DNA from 2 places in the Mycobacterium sp. ITM-2016-00317 genome. Region 2 is predicted to be linked to the other one. Evidence: riboswitches for the same ligand, from Rfam matches in the RefSeq annotation. Region 2 holds a riboswitch; the other holds the start of a gene.
What was found. Region 2 has a riboswitch for cobalamin ahead of C6A87_RS28340 ((2Fe-2S) ferredoxin domain-containing protein). Riboswitches for the same ligand answer to the same signal wherever they lie in the genome.
Positions count from the first base shown of each region.

Region 1: linked by a shared signal. The riboswitch ahead of C6A87_RS08260 (ABC transporter substrate-binding protein) and the one ahead of C6A87_RS28340 ((2Fe-2S) ferredoxin domain-containing protein) in region 2 are both predicted to bind cobalamin.

Region 1 covers NZ_CP134399.1:1,733,224-1,741,490, reverse strand. Annotated here, with positions in the region: gene C6A87_RS08280 (GntR family transcriptional regulator) at 1-214, opposite strand, end outside; gene C6A87_RS08275 (amino acid permease) at 365-1,885, shown strand; gene C6A87_RS08270 (NAD-dependent succinate-semialdehyde dehydrogenase) at 1,897-3,258, shown strand; gene C6A87_RS08265 (PE-PPE domain-containing protein) at 3,412-4,767, opposite strand; cobalamin riboswitch at 5,336-5,456, shown strand; gene C6A87_RS08260 (ABC transporter substrate-binding protein) at 5,531-6,511, shown strand; gene C6A87_RS08255 (iron ABC transporter permease) at 6,511-7,608, shown strand; gene C6A87_RS08250 (ABC transporter ATP-binding protein) at 7,605-8,267, shown strand, end outside.
Region 2 covers NZ_CP134399.1:5,900,236-5,908,502, forward strand. Annotated here, with positions in the region: gene C6A87_RS28315 (MOSC and FAD-binding oxidoreductase domain-containing protein) at 1-935, opposite strand, end outside; gene C6A87_RS28320 (nuclear transport factor 2 family protein) at 986-1,453, opposite strand; partial or broken gene C6A87_RS28325 (glycoside hydrolase family 3 C-terminal domain-containing protein) at 1,588-3,835, shown strand; gene C6A87_RS28330 (histidine phosphatase family protein) at 3,792-4,463, opposite strand; gene C6A87_RS28335 (hypothetical protein) at 4,495-4,932, opposite strand; cobalamin riboswitch at 4,972-5,112, shown strand; gene C6A87_RS28340 ((2Fe-2S) ferredoxin domain-containing protein) at 5,148-5,858, shown strand; gene C6A87_RS28345 (glucose-6-phosphate dehydrogenase) at 5,874-6,356, opposite strand; gene trxA (thioredoxin) at 6,456-6,914, opposite strand; gene C6A87_RS28355 (1-aminocyclopropane-1-carboxylate deaminase) at 7,110-8,114, shown strand; gene C6A87_RS28360 (response regulator transcription factor) at 8,131-8,267, opposite strand, start outside.

The DNA of each region.
Region 1 (8,267 bases), 1.9 Mb from region 2:
GCGTCTCCACCAGCTTCTGTTCGCGCAATGTCGCGAGCGCCTCACGCACGGTCATCGGCGCCACCCCGAACTGCGCCGCCAGATCGACCTCCACCGGGAGACGTTCGCCGTCGTCGAGCAGCCCGAGATGGATGGCCTCGGTGATGCGCTGGACGATCTCGTCGGCACGACCGACCGGTGCCTCGGTGGCGACCAGCGGCGACAACGACGACACGGCCACCTCCTCCGCGTCCAGCAGGCCCGACGTCGCAATCTACCCGATCTCGAAGCAATTCCGTCGTTTCTGTTGCCGGTTAAACAATAGGACTGTAGTTTTTCGGATCACTCGGGTTCCTGCATGTACCCACCGGCAGAAAGCAGGCTCATGTCCACGACGCAACCCACCTCCGACGCGCGCGGCGACGAATCCGGCAAGAGCTTCCACGACTTCCACGACCACACCGACGCCTCCCATCTGCGGGCCCTCGGTTACACATCGGAGTTCAAGCGGGACATGAGCCCGTGGGCCAACTTCTCGTTGGGCTTCACCTACCTGTCGCCCGTGGTCGGCATCTACACGCTGTTCGCCTTCGCCCTGGCGACAGGCGGTCCGCCGATGATCTGGAGCCTCCTCATTGTCGGCGTCGGGCAACTGCTCGTCGCGTTGGTGTTCTCCGAGGTCGTGGCCCAGTACCCGGTCGCCGGCGGCGTCTACCCGTGGGCCCGCCGACTGTGGGGACGCCGGTACGCATGGATGACCGGTTGGGTGTATCTGGTGGCCCTGCTGGTCACCATCGCCTCGGTCAGTTACGGCTCCGGACCGTTCATCGCCGCCACCTTCGGCATCGACGCCACGGTGAACAACGTCATCGCGTTCTCCCTGCTGCTGCTCGCACTGGCGACCGTGATCAACTTCATGGGCACGAAAGTCCTTGCCAAAGCGGCGATCATCGGGTTCAGCGCGGAGATCATCGGCGCGCTCGTGGTCGGTGGCTGGCTGCTGATCGCGCACCGCGAGCACAACATCGGCATCATCTTCGACAGCTTCGGTGCAGGCGGCGACGGCGACTACATGTGGGCGTTCGCCGCCGCGGCGTTGATCGGCCTGTACCAGTACTACGGCTTCGAGGCGTGCGGTGACGTCGCCGAGGAGGTTCGCGATCCCGGCCGGCTGATCCCGAAAGCCATGCGACGCACCATCTACATCGGCGGCGCCGCAGCGACTTTCGTGTGCCTGGCACTGGTCCTCGCGGTCGCCGACATCCCCGCCGTCATCGCCGGTGAGGACACCGACCCAGTCAGCACGGTGCTCGGCGAGGCCTTCGGACCGGTGGGCTCGAAGATCATCCTGGTGATCGTGCTGATCTCGTTCCTGTCCTGCGCGATGAGCCTGCAGGCTGCCGCGAGCCGGCTCGCGTACTCGTACGGACGCGACGAGATGATCATGGGCAGTGCGCTTCTGAAGAAGTTCTCGCCGACGCGCCACGTGCCCCCGTACGCGCTGCTGCTGGCCGCCGCCGTGCCCGCAGTGATCATCCTCGGTTCCAAGTTCTCCACCGACGCCATCACCAAGATCATCAGCTTCGCCGCGCTGGGCATCTACATCGGCTTCCAGATGGTGGTCCTGGCCGCGTTGCGGGCACGGCTGAAGGGCTGGGTGCCGAGCGGCAAGTACTCGTTGGGCAAGTGGGGCGTGCCGGTCAACATCGCCGCGCTGGTGTACGGCGTGATCGCGATGATCAACATGGCCTGGCCGCGCACGCCGGACGCACCGTGGTACGACAACTGGATCGTCGCACTGTCTGCGGCCGTGGTCATCGGAATCGGGCTGGTGTACATGATGATCCACCCCCTGCACGACAAGAGCACCGCGCCTTACGCCGACGCCATCCCTGCCGAGAAGTAGAAGGACACACTGTGACCGCCACGCAACCGCCCTACCGGACAGTCAACCCGGCGACCGGCGAGGTACTGGCAAGTTTCGACACCACCACCGATGCGGAGATCGCCGCGGCGATCTCCGCGGCCGACGACGCGTACCGGGCGTGGCGGGAGCAGCCGCTGGCAGCGCGGGTCGACGTGGTACGCAATGTCGCAGAGCTGCTGCGCAAGCGCGCACCGGATCTGGGTGAGCTGGCCCGCACGGAGATGGGCAAGAAGCTCGACGAGGGTACCGGCGAAGCCGAGTTCTCCGCGTCGATCTTCCAGTTCTACGCCGACCACGCCGCGGAGTTGCTGGCCGATCAACGCATCCCGTCGTTCTCCGGGGGCACCGCGATGGTCCGCCGCCGTCCGGTCGGTGTGCTGCTCGGCGTGATGCCATGGAACTTCCCGGTGTATCAGGTCGCGCGATTCGCTGCGCCGAACCTCGTGCTCGGCAACGCGGTCCTGCTCAAGCACGCCGAATCGGTGCCGCAGTGCGCGCTGGCCATCGAGGAGCTGTTGCGGGACGCCGGTGTGCCCGACGGGGTGTACACGAATGTGTTCGCGACGTTCGGCCAGGTGGAGACGATCATCGGAGATCCTCGGGTGCAGGGTGTCTCGGTGACCGGGTCCGAACGCGCCGGCGCTGCGGTCGCAGCGACCGCCGGCCGGGCACTGAAGAAGTGTCTACTCGAGCTCGGCGGTTCCGACCCGTTCATCGTCCTCGACGGTGATGCCGCCGAACTCGCCCGCACCGCTTGGGAGTTCCGCACCTACAACATGGGACAGGCGTGCAACTCGAACAAGCGAATGATCGTCGTCGAGGATCTCTACGACGATTTCGTCAGCGAATTGACCGCGCTGGCAGCCAGTCCCCCCGCCACGGACATCGCCCCGCTGTCCTCGCGCGCAGCCGCTGAGACGGTCGCCACGCAGGTCGCCGACGCAGTCGACAAGGGCGCCATCCTGCACGCCGGTGGAGTGCTCGCTGAAGCGCCGGCGGCGTTCTACACCCCGGCCGTGCTGAGCGGCGTCACCCCGGACATGCGGGCCTACACCGAGGAACTGTTCGGACCCGTTGCGGTCGTCTACCGCGTACGTGACGAGGACGAAGCCGTCGCGCTGGCCAACTCCTCGGTGTTCGGGCTGGGCGGGTCGGTGTTCAGCAGCGACGTCACGCGCGCGGAGAATGTGGCGCGACGACTCGACGCCGGGATGGTCAACGTCAACACCCCTGCCGGGGAAGGGCCCGACATCCCGTTCGGTGGGGTGAAGCGTTCAGGGTTCGGACGCGAGCTGGGCGCCCTCGGCATCGACGAGTTCGTCAACAAGCAGGTGTTCATCGTCGCGGACTGACCCGCGCCCACTGGACCGCACTACAGCGGGACCGCGCCAAGGGCGTGCACCAACTCGTCTCGGCGACCTACAGTTTCGCCAACCCAGATGCCGCCGACAGCGGGACGCGACTTGACGTGACGAAGACCTCGGTCGGCGGACTGTACGGCTAGGTCACGCTGCGGATGTCGACTCCGCTTCGACGGAGTCCGAATCCACTCCGTCGGTGCCGGACGTCGTCTCAGATCCCTGGCCCGCGTCCATCGACGGCGCCGTAGCGTTGTCGCTCTGCTCTACCGCCGCATCGACCTCAGCCTCGGCATCGAGTTCCGCGGCCACCTCAACATCGCCCGAAACATCCTCGGCCACCTCGGCATCGAGTTCCTCGACCACCTCGGCATCACCCGAAACATCCTCGACCACCTCGGCATCACCCGAAACATCCTCGACCACCTCGGCATCACCCGAAACATCGTCGGCCACCTCGGCATCGCTCGAGGTGTCCTCCTCGGCGGCCGGCGCGGTCGCCGTGTCGCCGGCCGCGGTACGGGCGGTAGGTGCCGTCTGAGCGTCGGCCGGCTGCTCCACGTCACCGGCGACGTCCTCCTCGACCGTCGGGGTGGACGGGGTCGCGGCGGGCGAACCAGCGGTGTTGGGGTCGGGAGCGTCGCGGGTATACCCGGCGTCGACGATCGTCCGCAGTAACGGCTCAATCGGCAGCAGGAATGGGAACACAATCACGAGCGGCAATGGCTGCCGCACAAAGTAGTTCGTCGTCACTCCGCCCAGCACGTTCGTGGTGACGGTGATGTTGTCCTCCGGCACCCTGTCCAGGTTGTCGAACATGACCGGCACATGGACGAAGATCTCACCCAGCACCGCGTTGGCGACAGCCAGAAGGTTCCACCAGCGCTGCGGGAAGTCCGCGAACCCGTCGTACTCCCCTGTGACAGTCACAAGATCGTATTGGGTCACCGGTGGCGGCCTGAACGTGTAATTGAGTATCGGGTTGTACACCACCTTGTCGTTCTGGCGGGTGGTGTCCTCGACGGTGTAGAAGTCGAAGACTTCCTTAGGGGGAGCGTTGGTTTGAGCTTGCAGGTTACGCAGCACATCATCGACGACCAGGTTGCCTGCGGACAGGCCGACCACCGTGACCCGCTCGCCCTCCACGTAATTGCCGTCCTCGTCCTTGATCCGGTCGAGGGCGAGCTGGATTTGATTGGTGAGGCTCTCGATGCCGACATTGACCGATTCGGTCAGACTGTCGCTGAACAGGCCGGTAAACGGCCGTGCCTCGGCGGGCCACTCCACACTGACGAGTTCCTGGTTGCGGAACCTTCCGCCGAGGATATTCCGCATAACAAGGTTCGACAGCGACGGCGTATAGATGCCGCCGATGATCAGCGCCGAGGACTGAGCCTCCGCCGCCTGGGTCGCCGTAGTGGTAGCGAGCATTGTGGCGGCGACCGCCGCTCCGCAAAAGACACCCGCCTTGCGTGCACCATTTTTCATCGGTTCTCCGTCCAACGCAGAAGCTTCTCGGCCGGGATCCGGCCACCCCAGGAGAATAATTGGAGAAATTCGGCACCTGCCAGCTATTTGTCAGGCGTTCTAATAGCCATTGTTCTGGCAAAGCATTTCGCCATCGCCCCAGCGGCCGGGCGACCATCTTTCGCAATGTCCGCAATCACCGCGTATACCGTTTCCTTACTGGTCCTGCGCGGCGGCCGCTTTACTACCCCTTCGGATATCGGAGATGCCCGGGCGCACGGAGCTGCGTGCATGTCCGACGTTGCTGAATAAGGCTCAGTAAACGATTATAAAGTCTGCGGACAAGATCGGAAATCCATAGTTTATGCGACGTTTGCAATTACTTTCCCTCGGAATCAATTGCGTGCACTTTTCGCCCCAATCGTGTGGTGGCGGTACGCCTGCCGAGAAAACAATGCCGAAGTATTTTCTAGGGAAAGCACGACGGCGATCGCGCGAGCGTCCACGGCCGAAAAGGCACAGGGACCACACCCGCAGACCGGACCGAGTGCTTGTCAGCTATTGTCAGCGTGGCCGGTCGGCCTGACCGGCTCCGACGAGCAGGCAGGAAGCCGGTGTGAATCCGGCATGGTCCCGCCACTGTGACCGGGGAGCGAACCCCTCGTCGACCACGGCCGCCAGGCTGGAAGGTCGGGGCGAGCGTCGATCCGGGAGTCAGGATACTGCTCTCGTCGGCCCCTCTCGCTGGGACGTGGAGATCCCGGATGGAGCCGATGCAATGCCTTTCACGACACCATTCATGACGCAGTCGCGCCGACGCGGCGCACTCGTGCTGTCCGCCCTCGCAGTCGCAGTGTCGGGCTGCGCACCCGAAGCATCGGAGTCGCCGGAAGCGGTGGACCGCAACGGTTTCCCGGTGACGATCGACAACTGCGGCCAACAGATCGTCGTCGAGACACCGCCGCGGAGCGCGATCGGATATTTCCAGCACCCGGTCGAGTTGATGCTCGAACTGGGCCTGCGGGACTCCGTCGCGGCGACCGTCTATCCGGACAACCCTCCCCTGCCCCGCCACGACGAGGCCTACCGCGCCATCCCCGAGCTGTCGAACAAGGATGCGTCGCTGGAGCAACTGCTTTCGGTCGCACCTGATTTCGTCTACGGCGGTTACGCCAGCGCGTTCGACGAGTCGGCCGGGCGGTCCAGGCAGGCACTCACCGACGCGGGGGTGACCACGTATCTCAACCCGGAATACTGTGCTACCGAACCCATCACGATGGACGACGTGTACGGCGAAGTCCGCACCATCGCTGAGATCTTCGGCGTCGGAGAGCGGGCCGACGCCCTGGTCGAGACCATGCAGTCCAGCGTCGACAGCGCCCGGGAGCGCGTCGCCGGTGTCGAACCGCTCAAGGCGTTCGTGTACGACAGCGGCGAGGACTCCGCCTTCACCGCGGGCCGGCAGGGCATCGGTAACCAGATCATCGACCTGGCGGGCGCGACGAACATCTTCGCCGACCTCGACGACACGTTCGCCGACGTGTCCTGGGAGCAGGTGATCGAGCGCAACCCCGACGTGATCGTCATCTACGACTATTTCGGCACCCCGTCGGTGGAGCAGAAGAAGCAGTTCCTCAAGAGCAGACCGGAACTGGCGACCGTCACCGCGATCCGGGACGACCGCTTCGCGGTGCTGACCCTGCAGGACGCGGTGCTCGGCATCCGTGCCCCGTTCGCGGTCGAAGCCCTGGCGCGGCAACTCCATCCCGACCGGTTCTGATGAGCGCTCCGGTGGTCGCAGTCGACCGGACCGAGCCCGGCCGCGGCGGAAGCCGCCGTCCGCCCTACCCGCTCGTGCTCGTCGGGCTCTCGGTCCTGCTCGTCGGCTCGATGGTCGCCGGCCTGGCCATCGGCTCCATCGCCATAGCGCCTGCGGACGTCGTGCGCAGTGTCGGGGCCGCGCTGTTCCCGTCGGTCGTCGACGCCGACGTCGCTCCGCATGTCCATACGGTCGTCACCCAGGTGCGCGCCCCCCGCGTGCTGCTCGGCGCGGTGGTCGGCGCGGGCCTCGCGGTGATCGGCATGACCCTTCAGGCGCTCGTGCGCAATCCGCTGGCCGAGCCGTTCCTTCTCGGGGTGTCCTCGGGCGCCTCGGTGGGGGCTGTGGCGGTGATCGTGTCCGGGATCGGTTTCGCCGGCTGGCTCTCCCCCTCCGTGGCCGCGTTCGCCGGATCGTTGGCTGCGTTGACCCTGGTCTACGGATTGTCCAGCGCCGCAGGCCAGATCACCACCACTCGGCTGGTCCTGGCCGGTGTCGCGGTGTCCTACGTGCTCTCGGCGCTCACCAGTCTGATGTTGCTCACCGCAGACAGTGGAGACCGCGCCCGCCAGGTGCTGACCTGGTTGCTCGGCGGACTGGGCAGCGCGCGCTGGGACACCCTGTGGCTGCCGCTGGCCGTCGTGGTCACCGGACTGATCCTGCTGCTGGCTCAGGCCCGCACCCTGAACGTGTTACTCGCCGGCGATGCCGCGGCGACCACGATGGGCGTCGACACCGCCCGCTTCCGTGCCCAGATGTTCGTCCTGACCTCTCTGCTGACCGGTGTGCTGGTCGCCGCGAGCGGCCCTATCGGGTTCGTGGGTCTGATCCTGCCGCATGCCGTGCGGTTGATCGTCGGGAGCGATCATCGGCACGCTCTACCCGCTGCGGCACTGGCGGGCGCCAGCTTCCTGGTTCTTGCCGACATCGCGGCGCGGACTCTGGCCTCGCCTCAGGAGATTCCGGTCGGCGTCCTCACCGCACTGTGCGGCGGTCCGTTCTTCCTGTGGCTTTTGCGCCGGGATGCGCGCCGTGCCGCCACCGGAGCGCAGCAGTGAACGCGGCACGGCTGGAGATCACCGACCTCTGCGTGATCCGCGGCGCGCGGCGCGTGCTGGACCGCGTGTGCCTGACCGCGCACCCGGGCGCCGTGATCGGCGTCGTCGGCCCCAACGGCTGCGGAAAGTCGACACTGCTGCAAGCGGTGCTCCGGATCCTGTCGCCGGCGTCGGGTTCGATCACGATCGACGGCGTCTCCGTCACCTCGATGCGGCCACGGCAGCTGGCACGGACGGCTGCGGCCGTATTACAGGACGCTACCGGCGATTTCGACCTGCAGGTGCGCGACGTCGTCGCGATGGGCCGGGCGCCCCACAAGCGGAGGTTCCAGGGCGACAGTGCCGCCGACGACGCGGTCATCGCCGAGTCGCTGGCTCTGGTCGGCGCCGTCGATCTGACCGATCGGGCTTTCGCGCTGCTGTCGGGCGGGGAGCGGCAACGGGTTCTGGTGGCGCGGGCGCTGGCACAGCAACCGCGGCTGCTGGTGATGGACGAGCCGACCAATCACCTCGACGTGCGGCACCAGTTCGACGTGCTCGCGCTGCCCGCCCGGCTCGGCGTGACGGCGGTGATCGCGCTGCACGACCTGAACCTGGCCGCCCACTACTGCGACGAGGTGGTGGTGCTGCGCGACGGGATCCAGGTGTGCGCCGGCCCG
Region 2 (8,267 bases):
ACCGGCAACTGGTCGTGGAGGTAATTGCTTGCAGTACCGCTGGTTTCCCGTTTGACCGCTATCCGGTACAGGTGTGCGGTCGGACTGTTGCACAACGAGTAGCTGCGTACCGCCGTCGCGTCCCCGACAGGGACGCGCACCGCAATCGACTGCCCGGCCCGCCGCGGCGGTAGGGGTGCGCCGTCGGGATCGCCGAGGGTCACCGAACGGACGTCACGGCTCTCGGCCCTGGCCGCGACGACGCGCAGTGCGCGGAACCCCGGCCAGGCCGGTGGCCCGGTGGCGGCGCCGGTCAACCCGCTGTTCCCCGATACGGCGGAATCACTCTGCGCCAGCAGGCTTTCCACCGATCCCTGCCATCCCGGGCTGAGCGCCGGGATGCGCAGCGCGCGTTCGAGGCTGTCGCGGGGGTGCCCCGGCAGATAGAGCAGCCCGTCGATGTCGGCGACCGTCACGGCCTCTGGCCCCTGGCTGATCTGTTCGATCGGGTGCCCCGCTTCGATCTCGCCCTCGGCGAGCACGCGGCAGTAGAAACCCGGCCGACGGTGGGCGACGAGCAGCGCCGCCATCCGGGGCTCGCGGATTCGGATCCCGACGCGGTAGCAGGTCACCCGGGGCTGGGTCACTTCCAGCACCACGTCGCCGATGCGGTAGCGGTCGCCGATGCACACCTCGCTGTCGGGCAGGCCGTCGACGGTGAGGTTCTCCCCGAACACGCCCGGCGAGAGGTCGTCGCGGCCGAGTTCGCGGGCCCAGTGGCGGTAGGACTCCATCTGGTAGACCAGCACGGCGCGGTTCTCCCCGCCGTGTCCGGCCAGGTCGCCCTGACCGTCGCCGTCGATGTTCAGCCGCCGGACCGTACGCGGCCCCGCCACCGGCGTTTTCCAGATACCCGTGTGCACCACGCGGCCGTTCCAGTCGACGTCCGCGGGCATTCCGACGTTCACCGACAGCAGCGTGGCCGGGCCTCTGGTGTCGGCGGCCGTCAGCACAGCGGAAGCTCGGCGTCGGGACCGCGTTCGTCGTCGCCGCGGGGACCGAAGATCCGGCGCTCGGCCGGCTCGATACGTACGTCGTTGATGCTGGCCTCGCGCCTGCGCATCAGGCCGTGGTCGTCGAACTCCCACAGTTCGTTGCCGTAGCTGCGCCACCACTGGCCGGAGCCGTCATGGCATTCGTACTGGAACCGGACTGCGATGCGGTTTCCGCTGTAGCTCCACAGGCTTTTGCGCAACGCGTAGTCGAGTTCCCGCTCCCATTTGGCGGTGAGGAACTCGACGATGGCGTCCCGGCCCGTGACGAACTGGTCGCGGTTCCGCCACACGCTGTCGACGGTATAGGCGAGGCTGACCCGGTGCGGGTCGCAGCTGTTCCAGGCGTCCTCGGCCGCCTGGACCTTCTGCCGGGCGGTGTCGAGATCGTAGGGCGGAATGGGCGGGCGGGCCTCGGTCATCCCCGATGCTCCCATGAACCGAAGCAGCCCCGCCGGACAATGATTCCAGCCAACGATCCAGCCACGGCTCTGGCCGGTCCGAGGAATCGGCCCTATGCTCGGCCGCACGACCGCGCCGATCCGCTGGGAGCAGGATGAGCATCTCCGACCCCCCGCACGGAACCTCCCCCGGCGCTGCAGCGGACGCGTCGACCTTGCCGTTGCGGGTCAAAGCCGGGCTAGTTAGCGGCGAATCGTTCTGGCACACCAAGTCCGCCGCCGGACTGCCCGCGGTGACACTGACCGACGGCCCCCACGGCGTGCGGATTCAGCCTGGCCTGTCAGATCACCTCGGACTCGCCGCAAGCGAGCCGGCGACCTGCTTCCCCCGCCGCCGGCCTGGCGCAGAGCTGGGATCGCGAGCTGGTCGAACGGGTGGGTCGCGCGCTCGCCGACGAGGCCCGCGCGCTCGGGGTCGACGTCCTGCTCGGTCCCGCGGTCAACATCAAGCGCGATCCGCGCTGCGGGCGCAACTTCGAGTACTTCTCCGAAGATCCCCTGCTGAGTGGAACATTGGGCGCCGCGTGGGTCGAGGGAGTGCAGGCCGGTGGTGTGGGGGCGTCGGTCAAGCACTTCGCGGCCAACAACGCCGAGTACGACAGGATGCGCTCGGACTCCCTGGTCGGGCCGCGGGCGCTGCGGGAGATCTACCTGAAGAGCTTCGAGCGGGTGGTCACCGCATCCCGGCCGTGGACGGTGATGTGCTCCTACAACAAGATCAACGGCGTCTACGCGTCCGAGAACCGTTGGCTGCTCACCGATGTCCTGCGTGAGCAGTGGGGCTTCGCCGGTGCGGTGGTCAGCGACTGGGGCGCGGTCGCCGACCGGGTCGCGGCGCTTGCGGCGGGTCTGGACCTCGCCATGCCCGGCGGCGACCCGTCCCTGGACGAGGACGTCGTCGACGCCGTCGAGGCCGGACGACTCGACCCGACCGTCGTCGACGAAGCAGCGGCCCGGGTCCTCGACCTGCTTGCCCGCGCCGCCCGCAACACCGAGCCCGCAACCGCGGTCGACCTGGACGCCCACCACGCGCTGGCCCGCGAAGCCGCCGCCCGCAGTATCGCGCTGCTGAAGAACACCAGTGACCTGCTGCCCCTGCGGCACGACGCCACGCTGGCCGTCGTCGGCGCGTTTGCCGCGCACCCCCGGTACCAGGGTGGCGGGAGTTCGCACGTCAACGCCGCCAGGCTGGACATCCCGCTGGACGAGATCCGTGCCCGCGCGGCCGGTGCGGTCACCTATGCGCCCGGATACGGCGGCGGCGACGACCCGCAGCGCCTCACCGACGATGCGGTCGCGACCGCGGCGGCCGCCGACGCCGCCGTGCTGTTCCTCGGACTACCCGACAGCGCGGAATCCGAAGGATACGACCGGACCGACATCGAGCTGCCGGCTGAGCAGTTGCGTCTACTGGCGGCTGTCGCTGCGGCGCAACCTCGCACGGTCGCCGTGCTGTGCCACGGCGGTGTGGTCCGGCTGGCCGACGTGGACCGGCTGGCGGCGGCGGTCCTCGACGGCGCCCTTCTGGGCCAAGGCGGGGGTGCGGCGGTCGCCGACGTGCTGTTCGGCGTGGTCAACCCCAGCGGTCGGCTCGCCGAGACGGTGCCGGAGCGTCTGCAGGACACGCCGTCCTTTCTGAACTTCCCGGGCGAACACTCCCGGGTCCTCTACGGCGAGGGGATCTTCGTCGGGTACCGCGGCTACGACGCCCGAGCCGTCGAGGTGACCTATCCGTTCGGGCATGGGTTGTCCTACACGACGTTTCGCTACGACGCCGCCACCGCCGTCGTCGAGGGCGACGAGATCGTGGTCACGGTCGCGGTGACCAACACCGGACCTCGCGACGGTCGCGACGTGGTGCAGGTCTACTCCGCCAAGCCGGTGTCCGGCATCGCCCGGGCCCCGCAGGAGCTGCGGGGATTCCAGGTCGTCGAGCTTGCCCGCGGAACCACCAGTCCGGTGACGGTGCGCATCCCGCGCACGGATTTCGCCTACTGGGACGATCGCGTCGACAAATGGGTGGTCGAAGGTGGCGAGTACAGCCTGCGGATCGGGCAGTCGAGCCGGAACATCCTCCACACCACCGTGATTCACCTCGACGGTGACGACGTGCGAGTCCCGCTCACCGAGAACTCGACGATCGGCGAGGTGTTCGCCCATCCGGTCGCCGGGCCGCGGCTCATCTCGATCTTCCAACAGAACATGGCGGCCATGCCCGACCAGGACAGCCTGGGGACCGAGACGTTGAAGATGATCGAGTCCATGCCCCTGGGGCGACTGAAACTCTTCGGGGTCGCGCTCAGCCGCGACGTGCTCGACCACCTCCTGCAAGCCCATCCGTGACGGCCGCGGTGTCGTCGGCGAGGTGGCTGATATCGGCGAGGACGCTGACCTGCCTGTTGTGGAAGTAGTCGTCCTCAACGAGGGTCGTGATGCTCCCCGGGGCCGCCGTGAAGCCGGCGCGGTCGACATGCGCGATCGGTACCCCGAGCCAATCGGTGATCACGTAGGTCAAGGCGAAACCGTGGGTCACGATCACGATGTCTTGTGTTGAACCAGAGAGTATTTCGTCCACGGCAGAGTAGATCCTCGCGGCGAACTCACCTTTGGTCTCCGCACCGGGGATTCCTTCGTCATGGGACATTCGGTCGCCGGTGACCGGCGGCGGGATGAATCGCGCATCGAGCCAGCTCTGCGGCCTGCCTTCGGCTACCCCGTAGGACTTCTCGCGCAATCGCTGGTCGAGCACCGGGACGGTGTTCAGTGCCGCCGCGACGACCTCGGCCGTGCGTCGGGCGCGCAGCAGATCAGAGGAGAACACCTCGGCCCCGCAGCCCGTGAGCACGTCACCCAGCGCACGGCCGATGGCGGTGGCATGCCGGGCGCCACGCGCCGTCAGGTCGGAGTCGTGCCAGCCTCCGACCACGCCGTCGACGTGGTGCGTCGCCTCCGGGTGGGTGACGACATAGATGCGCCTGCCATGCCCTCACGGTAGCGGGCGGCTACGCGGTGACCCGCAGTTCGGCGCCGGGGTGCGAGCTGAGCGTGACGACCACGGTGCCGGCGCCGGTCTGGAACATCGTGTTGGCGTACCCGATGAACCCGTAGTGCCCGTCGATCGTCGAGACCGCGGTGATGTCGCCGTGTCCGGAGGCTCCGGTGTCGAGATTGGCCCACGCCGCGGTGACGGTCAGCGAGCAGGACCCGTCGTATCGACCGGCGTCGTAGTTGATCGCCACCCGGACACCGTTCTCCACCTGATCGAAGGTCTGCACGGGTGCCACCTGTGCCTCCGCCCTGACGGTGCCCCCGCACGTCGGCGATGCCACCACCGGGACCGCGGGAAGCTGCGCGAACGACTGGGCGTGCGCGGTCGCCATCCCCGGCCAGGGCGCGATCAGCGCGACGGCGAGCGCGGCGGCAGCACGGACGAGAGCCATACCTTGCTATCGCCGGCTCTGACGACGGCGTTAGCAGTGGGCGTCCTGCTAGCCTCTGGTCCGTCCATTGCGATGGGATCCGAGGAAGCCGGTGTGAATCCGGCGCGGTACCGCCACTGTCAGCGGCGCTTCGTCCAGCGTGCGTGAGCCAGACACTCGACCCACCGCACCTTGCGAACTCGGGGCGGTCTACCCCGAGAAAGGTCGTGCCCGTCGTGCACCCATCTCATGCCCACACCGAAGCGGTCCGAGTCCTCGTCGGGATGTCGATCCGGGAGGCCAATGCCGCCGAGGATCTCGCGGCCACCGCTGCCGCCCTCGGCGCCCGCCTGGCCTTCCTGCAGATCACCGAACCCTCCCTGCGCACCGTGCTCACCGAGCTCGCCGACGGCGGGACCGGGCGGATCGAACTGGTCGGCGTCGCGTTCGGACAGCTGGCGCCCGGTAACTCGTGGCTGCGCCGGATCGCCTCGCACTGGTGGCGCGAACGTGGGGCGGGAGCGCCGGAAGTCGTCGTCGCCACCAGGCTGCTCGACACCGACCCGATCGACCCTGCCGCGGTCACCGCAGCGCTGGAGAAAGCGCGGCCGGTCACCGGCTCGGAGTCGCCCCTGACCTCGGCGGCCTGGGCCGAGGTCCCCGCCTACCGTCACCACGTGCTGGTCTGCCGGGGCCCCCGGTGCAGCGCCCGCGGCGCCGAGAAGACCTGGGCCGCCCTCGCGGAGGGACTGTCACGGCGACGCCTCCGGGACAGTGACGTCCTGACGACCGCGGCGGGCTGCATGTTCCCCTGCAACCACGCCCCGGTCGTCGCGGTCCAGCCCGACGACGTCTGGTACGGCGGCATGACCCCCGACCGCGTGGACCGGCTGATCGACGGCCACCTGACTGCCGGCGAGCCGATCGAGGACGCCCGGATCCGGTAGCCCGTCAGCCGGGGTTCAGATCGCCGGCCCGGTTCGCGGCAGGGTCACCCGCAGCGCCAGATGCTCGTCGAGGATGCGGCGCAACGCGGCGTCCATCGGGTGGGCTGAGGCCAGCTCGCGGCCGAACCGGCTGTCCACGACCACGACCTCGCCGTCGCGGAGTTCGGACGTTTCGGCCTGGTCGACGAACGGATCGAACAACGCCGGCGGCGTGGCCAGGTAGTGCAGCGCCCGGTGGACCCCGTTCACCTCGGCGGCGTACATCAGGCCGTGCTGGGTGATCACGAAGAACTCCTCGGCGATCCGGGCGTGCGGGATCTCGGTCCGACCCCACTCCATGGCGCCGTGGCGGCTCTGTTCCAGCGGATCCTGAACGGCGTCGGTCAGCATGAACATCCGCTCGACGGCCCCTACGCCCCATGGCGGATACATGTCCATCGCGGGCTGGAAGTACCGCGCGCAGACCTCACCGAAGAAGTCGTGAAGTTGCTCGCTCATCGCGGCCCCCTAAATTCGAACGACACCTCGAGTGTGCGCCCCGAATCGCCGGTTCGGCCAGACGTCCCGGCCAGAGGTCATGAACTCCGCGCAACGGGATCAGCGGTGCGCCGGACCGGAAGTCGACCCCGCCCCACTCAGCGCCCGATCCAGCCAGGCCCGCAAACAGGCCACCGGGGCGGCGCCCGCCTGACGGGCCAGCACCGAACCGTCCGCCAGGACGAGCAAAGTGGGCACCGACTGGACCGAGAACCGTGCCGCGGTCCGCCGCGCGGTGTCCACGTCGACCTTGACGACCTTCAGCTCTCCCGCGTGTTCGGTGGCGAGTTGCTCGAGTGCCGGACCGACCGTCTGGCACGGACCGCACCACGCGGCCCACAGATCCACCAGCACCGGTACCTTGGAGCGCTCGGCGACCTCGGCGAAGTCGGCGTCACCGGCGACGGCGATCCACGGCAGCGGCTCATGACATCTGGCGCAGCCGGGAGTGCCGTTCGCGGCGGCGGGAATCCGGTTGACCGTCGTACAGTGCGGACATTTCACGTTCGTGGTTGTCATGGTGCTCCACGCTCACTCAGGTCTGAAAGCCAGTTCCTGCACCTAAGCCTAAGACGGGACGCGGCACCGGGTCAGCGGTTCCGGCCGGACGATTTCGGAGAATTTCTTCGCGGTCGGCGTGCGGTAATATATTGCATGTTGCACACTGGACGGAGAGCCCGCGCCCGCGGGCGGGCGACGAACTCTGGAGAACGCATGGCCATCGAAGACTTCCCGCGCTACCCGCTGACCTTCGGCCCCAGCCCGATCCATCCGTTACCCCGGCTCAGCGCGCACCTCGGGGGCGCTGAGATCTGGGCCAAGCGCGAGGACGTCAACTCCGGTATCGCGTTCGGCGGGAACAAGACCCGCAAGCTGGAGTACGTCATTCCCGACGCGCTGGAACAAGGCGCCGACACCTTGGTCTCGATCGGCGGGGTGCAGTCCAACCACACCCGTCAGGTGGCCGCAGTCGCAGCCAAGCTCGGCCTGAAAGCGGTACTGGTGCAGGAGAAATGGGTCGACTGGCCCGATTCGGTGAACGACAAGGTCGGCAACATCCTGCTGTCGCGGATCATGGGCGCCGACGTCCGTCTCGACCCCGCCGGATTCGGCATCGCGTTCAAGGACAGCTGGCATCACGCCATCGAGGACGTGCGCCGCGCCGGTGGCACCCCGTACCCCATCCCCGCGGGGGCGTCCGATCACCGTCTCGGCGGACTCGGTTTCGCCAACTGGGCCTATGAGGTGCAGCGCCAGGAGGACGAACTCGGGATCTTCTTCGACACCATCGTGGTCTGCACGGTCACCGGCTCGACCCACGCGGGAATGATCGCCGGGTTCGCCGGTCAGCGACGCCCGCGCCGGGTCATCGGTATCGACGCGTCGGCGACACCGGCAGAGACACGCGCTCAGGTCGCCCGCATCGCACGCAACACCGCCGAACTCATCGGGTTGGGCCGAGACCTGACCGACGACGAGATCGTCGTCCTGGAGGGTTGGGCCGGTGACCGCTACGGCATCCCGGTGCAGTCGACCGTCGATGCCATCAGGCTGACCGGCCGGCTCGAAGGGGTCATCCTCGACCCGGTGTACGAGGGAAAGTCCATGGCAGGACTGATCGACCTGGTCCGGTCCGGCCAGATCGGGCCCACCTCCAAGGTTCTCTACGCGCACCTGGGTGGGCAACCCGCGCTCAACGCCTACAGCGGCGTCTTCTGAATCGGCGCGCCGGCGGTCACGACTCGTTGAGATAGGTCAGCACGGCGAGGACTCGCCGATCCCCGTCGTCAGCCAGCGGGAGCTTCGCGAAGATGCCGCCGACGTGTTTCCGGACCGCCGCCTCGGACACGACGAGCCGCTGCGCGATGCGGG